4 regions of the Rhodococcus gannanensis genome follow, and region 4 is predicted to be linked to each of the others. Evidence: riboswitches for the same ligand, from Rfam matches in the RefSeq annotation. Region 4 holds a riboswitch; each other region holds the start of a gene.
The links. Region 4 has a riboswitch for S-adenosylmethionine ahead of ACFSJG_RS11240 (bifunctional o-acetylhomoserine/o-acetylserine sulfhydrylase). Riboswitches for the same ligand answer to the same signal wherever they lie in the genome.
Positions count from the first base shown of each region.

Region 1: another riboswitch for S-adenosylmethionine. It lies ahead of ACFSJG_RS23740 (putative leader peptide); the one in region 4 lies ahead of ACFSJG_RS11240 (bifunctional o-acetylhomoserine/o-acetylserine sulfhydrylase).
Region 2: another riboswitch for S-adenosylmethionine. It lies ahead of ACFSJG_RS26715 (aminotransferase class V-fold PLP-dependent enzyme); the one in region 4 lies ahead of ACFSJG_RS11240 (bifunctional o-acetylhomoserine/o-acetylserine sulfhydrylase).
Region 3: another riboswitch for S-adenosylmethionine. It lies ahead of ACFSJG_RS23825 (amino acid ABC transporter permease); the one in region 4 lies ahead of ACFSJG_RS11240 (bifunctional o-acetylhomoserine/o-acetylserine sulfhydrylase).

Region 1 is NZ_JBHUFB010000020.1:641,275-644,475, reverse strand. It holds gene ACFSJG_RS23750 (ABC transporter substrate-binding protein) at 1-536, opposite strand, end outside; gene ACFSJG_RS23745 (NADH:flavin oxidoreductase/NADH oxidase) at 595-1,710, opposite strand; SAM riboswitch class I at 1,897-1,989, shown strand; gene ACFSJG_RS23740 (putative leader peptide) at 1,997-2,080, shown strand; gene ACFSJG_RS23735 (ABC transporter substrate-binding protein) at 2,174-3,201, shown strand, end outside.
Region 2 is NZ_JBHUFB010000022.1:275,310-278,510, reverse strand. It holds gene ACFSJG_RS26725 (heme-dependent oxidative N-demethylase subunit alpha family protein) at 1-68, shown strand, start outside; gene ACFSJG_RS26720 (L,D-transpeptidase) at 198-1,421, opposite strand; SAM riboswitch class IV at 1,603-1,719, shown strand; gene ACFSJG_RS26715 (aminotransferase class V-fold PLP-dependent enzyme) at 1,771-3,051, shown strand.
Region 3 is NZ_JBHUFB010000020.1:662,907-666,107, forward strand. It holds gene ACFSJG_RS23820 (amino acid ABC transporter ATP-binding protein) at 1-532, opposite strand, end outside; gene ACFSJG_RS23825 (amino acid ABC transporter permease) at 529-1,497, opposite strand; SAM riboswitch class I at 1,571-1,661, opposite strand; gene ACFSJG_RS23830 (bifunctional adenosylcobinamide kinase/adenosylcobinamide-phosphate guanylyltransferase) at 1,792-3,132, opposite strand; gene ACFSJG_RS23835 (ABC transporter ATP-binding protein) at 3,132-3,201, opposite strand, start outside.
Region 4 is NZ_JBHUFB010000010.1:57,976-61,176, reverse strand. It holds gene metX (homoserine O-acetyltransferase MetX) at 1-659, opposite strand, end outside; gene ACFSJG_RS11240 (bifunctional o-acetylhomoserine/o-acetylserine sulfhydrylase) at 692-1,996, opposite strand; SAM riboswitch class IV at 2,131-2,245, opposite strand; gene ACFSJG_RS11235 (amino acid permease) at 2,394-3,201, shown strand, end outside.

The DNA.
Region 1 (3,201 bases), on a different contig from region 4:
CCGAGCGGCTTCTCCGACAGTGCTTGCAGGAAACCGGCTTTCGGCTGGTCGAAATCGACCCGGACGGTGAGGGGATCGAGGACGGTGGAGCCCTGGTAGCCGAGCAGATAGGCGGACGACTGGAAGGCCTTGCCCTGCTTGCCCAGGTCGATGATGTTGTCGAAGTTCAGCTTGACCACCTCGGCGTCGAACGTCTCGCCGTTGCTGAACGTGACACCGTCCTTCAGCCGGAAGGTGTACGAGCGGCCGTCGGCGGACACCTCCCAGGACTCGGCGAGCCAGGGCACGATCTCGCCGGTGTCGGGGAGTTGCTCGGTGAGGTTGTCCACGACTTCGACATTCGCGAAGTTGCACCCCGACGTCTGCGCCTTGTCGAGGCCGCACGGCGGGAGGATGCCCACCGTGACGGTTCCGCCCGAGCGCGGCGTCAGGCCTTCGGCGTCTGCGCCGCCACTCGGATCGGACCCGCAGCCGGCGAGCAGGGCTGCAGCAGTGGCCAGTGCGGCGGCCAGGACGGCCACCGATCGTCGTGTCATGAAGTTCACGTCCTGAAAAGGGTTGGGAGGAAGGGGTATTGAACGGAAGAAAATGGGGTCAGGCCCAGTCGCCGCGGATCGTCTGCGGCTGCCACAGTCGGCCGCGGTCACCCTGGCCGAGGTCCTTCGCGGCGCGCAGCGGCCAGTTCGGATCCCGCAGGGCGGCCCGGCCGAGGAACACCACGTCCGCGCTGCCGTCGTCGAGGATTCGGGCCGCATGCCACGGGTCGTCGATCAGCCCGACCGCGCCGACGGGGACCCCGGCGTCCCGCCGGATCCGTTCCGCGAGCGGCACCTGGTATCCGGGCCCGAGTGGAACGTCGGCGGGCAGCAGTCCGCCGCTGGACACATCGATCAGGTCGACACCGAGCGGCACGATCCGTTCGGTGATCGCGACGATGTCGGCCGGGGTGAGTCCGCCGTCGAGCCAGTCGGTCGCGGAGAAGCGGACCGACAGCGGCTTGTGCGCGGGCCACCACACCCGGACCGCCTCGACGATCGTGGCGAGCAGGCGGACGCGGCCCTCGGGAGTGTCCCCGTAGCCGTCGGTGCGAGTGTTGCTCAGCGGGGACAGGAACGAATGGATGAGGAACCCGTGCGCGGCCTGGATCTCGAGCAGGTCGAATCCGGCCTGGTCGGCCCGGCGCGCGGATTCACCGAACGCGCCGACGATGCCTGCGATCTCACCGGTGGTGAGGGCGTGCGGTGCCGCGAACCCAGGAAAGGCCGCCGTGTCGGGGCCGACCGCCCGCCACCCGCCGTCGGCCTCTGCGATGCTGCCCTGCTCGACGTCCCAGGGGCGGTGGATCGACGCCTTGCGTCCGGCGTGAGTGAGCTGAATTCCGGCACGGGTGCCGCGGGCGTGGACGAAGTCGACGATCCGGGACCACGCGCGAGTGTGCTCGTCGTTCCACAGGCCGGTGTCCTGGGGACTGATTCGTCCCGCCGGCGTCACCGCGGTCGCCTCCGCGACGACCAGACCGAACCCGCCCGCCGCGCGTGCCCCGAGATGGGCGAGGTGCCAGTCCCCGGGGACACCGTCGACCGCGGAGTACTGACACATCGGAGACAGCCAGATGCGGTTGCCGAAGGTGACCTCGCGCAGGGTCAAGGGCTCGAACAGTGGTTGCGTGGGAGTGGTGGCGACGAACGCGGGTTCGGTTCGAACGGTCATGGGGATCCTCGCGAAGGGTCGTTGCGGGAGGGAATACCGAGGGCCCACGACAGGCGGTGTCCGCGCCCCGGTGCGCACGTGCGTGTGCCAGCGACCCTAAACACCCAGGCGGAGGCATCGAGAAGAGTTGCGATCGTGATGACGTAAAGGGTTCGCGGCGGACACCGTTGTCACTAGCGTGTGCAACGACCATCCAGAGCGACCGAGAGACCCGGCTCGATGACGTCGCAGCAACCCCCTGTTCGCAGGTGAGGGTGCTACCGCCGGGAACGATGGAGGCAGTGGCGTGACCGATGAGGGGCTGGTGACCGCATGGTCGCGGCTGCACATCGACCTGTGCCGAGTATCCGCGGACTTCTGTCGCTCCTGACGCTCTGGGTTCGAACAGCCTTCCCCTTCCTCAGATCATGGAGCCTCGGTGTCCTTCTCGTTCACTACCCCCGCTGCGCGCCGCCGCGCAGCGATCGCAGTCGCCGCGTCGGCGGCGCTCACCGCCGGACTGACCGCGTGCGGATCGTCCGACACGTCCGGCCCGTCGTCCGATGCCGGTGCACCCCAGTCGGGCGGCACCTTGCGCTACGGCCTCTCGGGAGCCCCGACATGCGCGGACCCCGCTCAGTCGGGATCCAACCAGACCATCTACGTGGCGCGTCAGGTCGTGGACTCGCTCACCGACCAGGATCCCGAGACCGGTGCACTGACGCCGTGGCTCGCCGAGAGCTGGGACGTGAGCAGCGACGCGTCGTCCTTCACCTTCCACCTGCGTGACGGGGTGACGTTCAGCGACGGGACGCCCTTCACAGCGGACTCCGTGAAGAAGAACTTTGACGCGATCCTGGGCACCCTGACGGCTGCCAAGGCCGCGCTCGCGGCCAGCTACCTGGCCGGATACACCGGTTCCACCGTCGTGGACCCGCAGACCGTACAGGTGAACTTCGCGGCGCCCAACGCGCAGTTCCTCCAGGCCACGTCGACGGTGCAGCTCGGCTTCCTGTCCGACGCGGATGTCGCGAAGTCCGCCGAGCAGCGCTGCGCGGGTGACCTGTCCGGCACCGGGCCGTTCGTGTACGAGAGCTATGTCCAGGACAAGTCCGCGACCCTTGCCAAGCGCGCCGGATACGCGTGGGGCTCCGACGTGTTCGCGCACGACGGTGAGGCCTACCTCGACAAGATCGAGTTCACGATCGTCCCCGAGTCCGGGGTGCGCAGCGGTTCGCTCGCATCGGGCCAGCTCGACGCCGTCTCCGACGCCCTCCCACAGGACGCACCGCAGATCGAGGGCTCGGGCGGACGCATCCTCACCACCTCGAATCCCGGCGTGCCCTTCGGTTTCCAGCCCAACGTGACCCGCGGTGTTCTCGCCGATCCGGCCGTGCGCGCCGCGATCGTGCCGGCGATCAATCGACAGGAACTCGTCGACACCGTCCTCGGACCCGACTTCAAGCCTGCGACGAGCACCCTCGCCTCCCGTACTCCCGACTACACCGCCCT
Region 2 (3,201 bases), on a different contig from region 4:
TCGCGTGGCTTCGGGCATGGGCCGCAGCCACGGAAGAGACGGTCGCGCAGGGCGATTCGGCGGCGTAGGGGATCTCGCCGAACGCACAGCGTGGAATCCTCGTCCCCAAGGTGCTGTGACCTGTGGTGACGGTTCCCGATTCGCCCGATTTTGCGGCCGATTCACCCAGCCGGGCTACGACGATGGTTGCTGGACATCTAGTTCAGCGCGCTACCCGCCAGCCACTGGTCCCAGGGCAGGCCCCAGTCGCCGTTCTGCCACACCTCGAGCGGGGCGCCGCCGGTGTTGCGGACCTCGACGACGTCGCCCGGTCCCGAGAACTCGAAGAACCACTGCGCGTTCTCGGGGCTGAGGTTCAGGCAGCCGTGCGAGACGTTGGTGTTGCCCTGGGCCCAGATGGTCGAGGCGAGTTCGTGGAGGTAGATGCCGTCGGTGCTGATCCGCGTCGCCCAGTTGATCGACTCCTTGTAGCCGAGGCGCGAGTTGATCGGCAGCCCGTACGTCGAGGAGTCCATGATCACCGGATTCGCCTTGTCCATCACCGTGTAGACACCCGGCTGCGTCCAGAACGACAGCGTCGTGTCCCCGACGGTCTCGGTGCCGCCCATGCCCATCGACGTCGGCATCTCCCGGATCAGCTGACCGTTCTCGTAGACCGCCACCGTCTTGGTGTTGTCGTCGGCGATGGAGACGTGCGAGTCGCCGATGCGGAACGACACCGACTCGTCCTGCTGTCCGTAGAGCCCGTTGCCGAGGTCGACGCCGTAGATCTTCGCGTCCACCGACACCGTCGTTCCCGGCGTGTAGTACTGCTGCGGTCGCCAGTGGGCGTTCTGGTCGTCGACCCAGAACCACGAGCCCTGGACCGGGGGAGTGGTGGTCACGGTCATCGCCCGCTCGGCCGCGGCGCGGTCCCCGATCGGCTCGTCGAAGTGGGCGACGACGACCAGTCCGACGCCGTAGGTTCCGCCGTCGGCGAGGGGTTGTCCGCCCGTGGTGGTCAGGTACAGGGCCGTTTGGTTGTTCGGGGTGACGGTGGTGAACGACGCGTCGCGTGAGGTCTCGACGCCCCGGCTGTCGACGGCCTGCGCCGCCAGCGCGTACGTCTTGCCGTAGCCCAGCGGCTCGGCCGGCTTCCACGACGCCTGGTCCGGTGTGGTGATGCCGTCGATCACCTTGCCCTCCGGATTGGTCAGGGTCACCGAGGTCAGCGTGCCGTTCGTGACGTCGACCGTGATCGGGCGCAGCGGATCGACAGGTGCGCTGAGATCGGTGGGCGTGAAGGTGATCGTCGCCTCGGACTCCTGCGAGCCGGGCGCGCCGCCATCCGGCGAACCGGAGTCGCCCGAGCATCCGGCGACGAGCGCGATCGTCGCGACGAGCGCGGCGAGAACGAGAAAAATTCGGCGAAGACGCGGCACGACATGCCTCCCAGATCGGAACCCGTCCCACCAGCGTATCGAGCGACGTGAGCACGGGTTTCCATGGGCGGTCGGCCACGGAAGCCGCCGCACGCCGACGACGGGAAGGTGATGCAGGTCACGATGCCGCGTTGGGTGTTCGGGTTGACAGGCGCTCGGCGCGGCTGCCATTCTCGCTTCAGGTCATGAGTGCCAGCGTTCAGCCCCGGCTTGCTGGCCGGCAACCCTCCTCCGCGGTGGGGTGCCCCGGGTGACGACCAGGCCGTGCATCCAATTCCGGGCACGGCAAGCGCGGACTCGATGCACAACCACCTCACGCACGGGTCCCTGAGCTCCAAGGGATGACGCCATGACCGCTGTTCTGGAATCCACCACCTGTGCCGACCTCTCGGTCAATGAAACCTCTTGTGACACCGCACCTTTCGCGTCCGTGTGTGGGTCGGATCTGGTTGCTCCGCTCGCCGACGGCAGCGCCGTCACCTACGCGAACTTCGACTACGCGGCCAGTGCCCCCGCACTGTCCTCCGTCGCCGCTCGGGTCCAGGACCTGCTGCCCTTCTACGCCAGCGTGCACCGCGGCGCCGGCTTCGCGTCGCAGGTCTGCACCGAGCGCTACGAGGGTGCTCGTGGCGTCGTCGCCGACTTCGTCGGAGCCCGTGAGGACGACGTCGTCGTGTTCACCCGCAACACCACCGACGCGCTCAACCTCCTCGCCTCCTGCGTGCCCGGCGAGACCGTCGTCCTGGACATCGAGCACCACGCAAACCTGTTGCCCTGGAACCGAAACGGCGCTCGCGTCGTGCGTTCCGCCGGCACCGTCGAGGAGACGATCCAGCGGATCGTCGCCGAGCTCTGCACCCGCCCCGCCGCGCTGCTCGCGGTCACCGGCGCCTCCAACGTCACCGGTGAGGTGCTGCCGATCGACCGCCTCGCGCGGATCGCACACGAGTGCGGCGCCCGCATCGTCGTCGACGCCGCCCAGCTGCTGCCGCACCGCCGCGTCGACATCTCCGACCTCGGCGTCGACTACCTGGTGTTCTCCGGACACAAGCTGTACGCACCGTTCGGTGCCGGTGCCCTCGTCGGCCGCGCCGACTGGCTCGACGCGGCCGACCCGTACCTCGCCGGCGGCGGAGCCACCAAGAACGTCGACCTCGACGACGTGCAGTGGGCCGCCGCGCCGCAGCGGCACGAAGCCGGCACCCCGAACGTCCTCGGCGCCGTCGCGATCGCCGCGGCCTGCGAGGCGCTCGCCGGCTTCGACGCCGACGAGGCCGAACTGCACGAGCGGATCCTGTGCGACCGGCTGGTCGCCGGCCTCTCCGACATCGACGGCATCGAGATCCTGCGTGTCTGGCCCGATTCCGCGGACGCGGTCGGCATCGTCACGTTCACCGTCGCGGGCGCCGAGCCGCGCGAGGTGGCGACGTTCCTGTCCGACAACTACGGCATCGGTGTCCGTGACGGCCGCTTCTGCGCGCACCCGCTCCTCGCCCGCCTCGGGCACGGCGAGGGCGCGGTCCGCGCCAGCCTCGGGCTCGGCAGCAGCAGCGCCGACGTCGACCGCCTGATCGGCGCCGTCGCGGATTTCGTGCGCGGGCGCGCGACGTCGTCCGCCGCCGGCCGCTAGTATCGGCGGCATGACCTCGGACGCGGCGGAGACGATCGACGGCCAGTGGTGCCGTCGGCACGTCGACCTCTGCCGCACCGCGTCGGGCAGCTGTCCGGTCTGAGCACTGCCTCGACCGACCCCCGACCCTTCCGCACCATCCGAGGACCA
Region 3 (3,201 bases), on a different contig from region 4:
TGACCTTGGGGCGCAACGCGAGTGCCCGTGCAATCGCCACCCGCTGCTGCTGCCCTCCCGACAGTTGCTTCGGGTACCGGTCGGCCTTGTCGGCGACTCCCACCCGCTCCAGCAGTTGCCGGGCCTCGGCCGTCACCTCGCCGCGGTCACGGCGCTGCGCGGATATCGGCGCCTCCGTGACGTTCTCGAGAACGGTGAGATGCGGGAACAGGTTGAAGTTCTGGAACACGAAGCCGATCTTCGAGCGTTGCCGCAGGATGTCCCGGTCCCGCAGCTCACGCAGGATGTTGCCGCGGCGGCGGTAGCCCACGAGCTCGCCGTCGATTCGGATGGACCCGCGGTCCACCTTCTCCAGGTGGTTCAGGGTGCGCAGCAGGGTCGACTTCCCCGACCCGGAGGGACCGAGGATCACCGTCACCTCGCCCTGCCGGACCGTCAGGTCGACGCCCTTGAGAACCTCCAGCGAACCGAAGGACTTGTGCACCCCACGCACGTCGACGGCATGTACTGCCTGTACATCGGTGGTCGTCACCGCGTGGCTCCTCTCGGCGCGCCGGTACTGGTGTCGCGGATCTCGCGGTACTTCGCCTGCACCTTCTGCCAGGGCGTCAACGGCAACGTGCGGGCCGACCCTCGGGCATAGTGCCTCTCGATGTAGTACTGCGCGACGGACAGGATCGACGTCAGCACGATGTACCAGACGGTCGCGACCATCAGCAGTGGCACCACGCGGCCGTTGCGGCCGAAGATCACCTGTACCTGGTAGAAGAGTTCCGCGATCGCCATCGTCGACACGATCGAGGTTCCCTTGAACAGGCTGATCACCTCGTTGGCCGCGTTCGGCAGGATCGACCGCATCGCCTGCGGCAGAACGATCTTGACGAACTGGCGGGTACGCGGAATCCCGAGAGCGTTCGCCGCCTCGATCTGCCCGTCGTCCACGGAGATGATTCCGGCACGGACGATCTCCGCCGAGTAGGCCGCCTGGTGCAGGGCGAGTCCGACGACCGCCGCTGTGAACCCGGAGATCACACCGGTGACGTTGAACTCGAAGAACCCGGGCCCGAACGGGATACCCAACGTCAAAGTCTGGTACAGGTAGGCGATGTTGAACCAGAACAGCAGCTGCACGATCAGCGGGATCGACCGGAACGCCCAGACGTAGGTCCACGAGATCACCTGCAGCACCGGATTGTTCGACAGTCTGGCCACTGCCAGCAGGACTCCGAGCCCGAACCCGAGAACCGTGCCCCAGAGCGTCAGCTCGATCGTCGTCCACAGGGCCGCGAGAATCGACGGGGCGGTGAAGTACTGCGCGAACGTCGCCCAGTCCCAGCCGGGGTTGACAACGAGGCCGTGCACGAACTGCGCGACGAGCACCAGCGCCGCAATGGCGACCACCCACCGCCAGGGGTGTCGGGTGGGGACGACACGCAGGTCGGCCTCGTCGGCGGCCTCGGCCGGAGCCGGCGGTGCGCTGGTGGCGGGCGCGCTCACGACGGCACCTCGAAGTCGGTCACGGGCAACCCTTCACGATTGGGACCGGGTGGCCGAAGCCACCCCGTCGCGCGTTCCATCGATCCCGGCGGTAGCACCCACACCGTGTGGTGGGGTTGCTGCGACGTCACAGAGCCGGGTCTCTCGGTCGCTCTCGATGGTCAAGCACTCGAGCAGTACTGTCGCGCACTCGGTTCCCTCGGTCACGCTTTGGATTCCGATTGATTCGAATTGACAGGTGGGCCTGCTACCCACCCTGCCGGTTCCGCGCCGCTGTTCCGCGTGCGGGACTGGTCAGCGTAGCGGCAGTGGGCGCCCGGCGACGACGAGGACGACGGCCTCGCACTCGGCCGCGACGGCGGCGTTGAGCCGGCCGAGGACGTCGCGGAAGCGGCGGCCGGAGGCGGTCGCGGGGACGACGCCGCTGCCGACCTCGTTGCTGACGACCACGACCTGCACGTGCGTCCGGCGGAGCGCGAGGACGAGGTCGTCGATGTCGGATCGAACCACGGGCCAGGAACTCTTGTCGGTCCAGGCGCCGTGCAGGTCGATGCGCCGGGCGAGCCAGGTGCCGAGGCAGTCGACGAGAAGTGGGCCGGTCGCCGTGCGCAGTGCGCCGACGAGGTCGTCGGTTTCGAGAGTCCGCCAGGTATCCGGCCGGGACGAACGGTGCGCGGCGATCCGCGCTGCCCACTCGTCGTCGCCGTCGTCCGCGGCCCCGGTCGCGACGCAGGTGACGTCGTCGCGGTCCGCGAGCAGGCGCTGGGCGTGGGTCGACTTGCCGGCCCGTGCGCCGCCGAGCACCAGGGTTCGCTGTGCGGCGGGCACACGGTCCGGCGGCGCCCCGACGGCGATCACAGTCCCGTCCGGGACGACGCGAACTCCCCACGGCCGAAGCCTGTCCGACAGATCGGCGGGATTGTGATGGCCGAGGTGAACGGCGATCACTTCGGTGTCATCGGTTACCGCGCCGAACTCGCGGAGTGCGGCGAGGGCGCGCGGGAACGTCCGCAGGTCGAGGTGGTCGGGTTCGTGTTCTGCGCGATCCCCGAACGTCTCCTCGAGGAAGACCGTGTCGTAGCGGGCGTCGCGTAGCGAGCCCAGCTGCGCCGCGTCGAGTGGTCCGGTGTCGGTGGCCCACAACAGTTTCCGCCCGCCGGACGCAACCTCGTACAGTACGCAGTCACCGTCGCGGTGAACGCGGTGGGCGGCGGACAGCACCCGAACCGCGTGGTCGCCCGCCTGCACCACGTCACCGGGCGCGACGGCGGTCCAGTGCACCGGGTCGTCCGGGCCGACCCAGTCCCGGCACAGGTCCAGAGCCTCCGGCGGTCCGATGACCTCCAGCGGTTGTTCCCGCGCGACCCACGACCTCATCAGCAGCGCGAGCGGGCCGATGTGGTCGGGGTGGGCGTGGGTGAGCAGGAGGTGCCGCACACGCGACAGCGACCGCCCGGCGTGCGCCGCCGCGCGGGGCACCTCCGGGCCACAGTCGAGCAACAGGACGTCGTCGACGAGCGCGGCGGTCTGGGCGCGGATCTCGCCGCGCTCCAACATGACCGAGCAGGACGCGCAGGTGCAGAACGGGTTGGGCCAGCCGTCGGCGGCACCGGTACCGAGCAGCACGACCTCCATCAGGGCCGGCCTCCCGCGAGCGGAAGCACCACCGGGCCACCGGGCCGGTCGAGAACCTCGACACGGGCA
Region 4 (3,201 bases):
CTCAGCCCGGCATCCGGACCGTGTCCGGTGCCGTGGTAGTCACCGCCCTGCCAGGCGGGGTCGGAGGTGATCGCGGCGATCTGTGTGGTCTGGGTGCCGATCTGGTCCGCGGTCGCGCGAGCGCCACAGGCGAGAACCAGTGCGGCCGTTACCCTCTCGGGATGCCCGATGATCCACTCAAGGGTGCGCATTCCGCCCATCGACCCGCCCAGTACTGCAGCGAATCGCTGGATCCCGAGCAGGTCGGCGAGCGCCGCCTCGGCGGCGACCTGATCGCGGATCGAGGTCTCGGGGAAGCGGGATCCCCAGGGCATCCCGTCCGGGGCGGGGGACGATGGACCTGTTGTGCCACGGCAGCCGCCGAGCACGTTCGTCGACAGTACGCACCACTCGTCGGTATCGATGGGTGCGCCTGGCCCGACCATGCCGTCCCACCAGCCGGGGGACGGATGGCCGTCGCCGGCCGGACCGGTGACGTGCGAGTCGCCGGTCAGCGCGTGCTCGACGAGCACGACGTTGTCGCGCGCCTCGTTCGGTTCGCCCCAGCACTGGACGGCGAGCGAGACGTCGGGGAGCACCGCCCCGTTCTCGAGCGTGAGCGAGCCGATGGGAATCGTGGTCAGCCGTCCGTCCGGCGACGGGAAGAGCTCTCGGGACATCGCCGGACGGGGGCTGGAGACGGAACCGACTGTCAAGACGCCGCCGCCGCGAATCCGGCCTCGAGGTCGGCCAGGATGTCGTCGATCCCCTCGATTCCGACCGCGAGACGCACCAGGCCCGGCGTGACACCGGCGGCGAGCTGCTCCTCCGGGGTCAACTGCGAGTGGGTGGTCGACGCGGGGTGGATCACGAGCGACCGGACGTCGCCGATGTTGGCGACGTGGCTGTGCAGCGTGAGCGCATCGACGAACCTCTTGCCCGCGTCGACGCCGCCCGCCAGCTCGAACGCGACGATCGCGCCGGCGCCCTTCGGTGCCAGCTGCTGACCACGCTCGTACCACGGGGAGCTGGGCAGCCCGGCGTAGGCGACCCGGACGACACCGTCGTGGCCCTCGAGGAACTCCGCGACCCGCGTGGCGTTCTGCACGTGCCGCTCGACACGCAGGCTCAGGGTCTCGATGCCCTGGCTGATCAGGAAGGCGTTGAACGGGGACACGGCGGAACCGAGGTCGCGGAGCAGCTGCACCCGGGCCTTGAGCGCGTACGCCGGTGCGCCGAGGTCCGCGAACACCGCGCCGTGGTAGCTGGGATCGGGCGTGGTGAACCCGGGGTGCCTGCCCTGTGTCCAGTCGAAGTTGCCGCCGTCGACGATCACGCCCGCGATCGCGGTGCCGTGACCACCGAGGTACTTGGTTGCCGAGTGCACGACGATGTCCGCTCCGTGCTCGAGCGGACGCAGCAGGTACGGGGTGGCGACGGTGTTGTCGACGATCAGCGGGATTCCCGCCTCGTGTCCGACGGCGGAGATGCCGGGGATGTCGAGGATGTCGTTCCGCGGGTTAGAGATGGACTCGCCGTAGAACGCGACCGTGTTCGGGCGGATCGCCGCACGCCACTGATCGAGGTCGTCGGGGTCGTCGACGAACGTCACCTCGACACCCAGCTTCGGGAGGCTGTAGTGGAACAGGTTGTACGTGCCGCCGTACAGGCTCGGGCTCGAGACGACGTGATCGCCCGCGCCCGCGATGTTCAGGATCGCGAAGGTCGACGCGGCCTGCCCGGACGACAGCAGGAGCGATGCGACGCCGCCCTCGAGAGAGGTGATGCGCTGCTCGACCGCGTCCTGCGTGGGGTTCATGATCCGGGTGTAGATGTTGCCCGGCTCCGCGAGGCCGAAGAGTGCGGCGGCGTGGTCGGTGCTGTCGAAGGTGTACGACGTGGTCTGGTAGATCGGCAGTGCCCGCGCCTTGGTGGTGGCGTCGGAGGTCTGACCCGCGTGGATCTGCTTCGTCTCGAAGGTCCAGTTCGCGGTCGGATCGATCGGGTTCTCGCTCATGGGTCGGCTCTGCTCCAGGATGTGGTCCGAAGATGCGGCGCGTGGGCGCCCGGGCTGATGGGGCCTATCTGCGACAACAACACATGGTTAAACCTCCGGTGGGTCGTGTCCCTGTTGGTGGGTCCGTCCCAACGGACCCGCGCTTGTCCTCCGGCGTCCTCGAAGGACCTGGTCATCACCCGGGGCACCCCACCGCGGAAGGAGGGTTGCCGGCCAGCGAGCCGGGGCTTGATGCTGACACTCATGACCTGGCAGCGATCTTAACGGTTCTCGTCGCACGTACCGACAACGGGGACTCCGGCATGCCCCGGTGTCTGTGCGCCCCGCTCCCGGGTGACCTGCGCAACACCACTAAACTGCTGGTCGCAAGTCTGCAGTCGAAGTGGGAGACCCTGAAGTGAAGGACGCCGCCGCGGCGCTTACCCGGGGTCTGTCGGCCCGTCACATCCGATTCATCGCCCTCGGCTCGGCGATCGGTACCGGCCTGTTCTACGGCTCGGCCGGCGCGATCGAGAAGGCCGGACCGTCGGTCCTCCTGGCCTACCTGATCGGCGGTGCAGTCGTCTATCTGGTGCTGCGCTCGCTCGGCGAGATGGCGGTCCGGAACCCCGTGTCCGGGTCGTTCGGTGAATACGCGAGCACCCACCTCGGCCCGCTCGCCGGCTTCATGACCGGCTGGACGTACACCTTCGAGATGATCGTGGTCTGCCTGGCGGACGTCACGGCCTTCGGCGTCTACATGGGCTTCTGGTTCCCCGACGTGCCCCGCTGGATCTGGGTGCTGGCGATCGTGTTCTTCATCGGCGCCCTCAACCTGCTCAGCGTGAAGGTGTTCGGCGAGCTCGAGTTCTGGTTCACGCTGGTCAAGGTGGCCGCGATCCTCGCCCTCATCGGCGCAGGCGTGGCGACACTGATCTTCGGCTTCGGCATCTACGACACCGCGGAGGGCGCGAGCAACCTCTGGGACGAGGGCGGATTCTTCGCGAACGGGTTCGGCGGGTTCGTGGCCTGCTTCGCGATCGTGATGTTCGCCTTCGGCGGCACCGAGATCATCGGCATCACCGCCGGTGAGGCGGAGGACCCGGCGCGCACCATCCCGCGCGCCGTGAACACCGTCCCGGTCCGGATCATGCTCTTCTACATCGCCACCCTCGCGGTCATCATGGCGATCATCCCGTGGCACACCATCGGAACCGGCAGCAGCC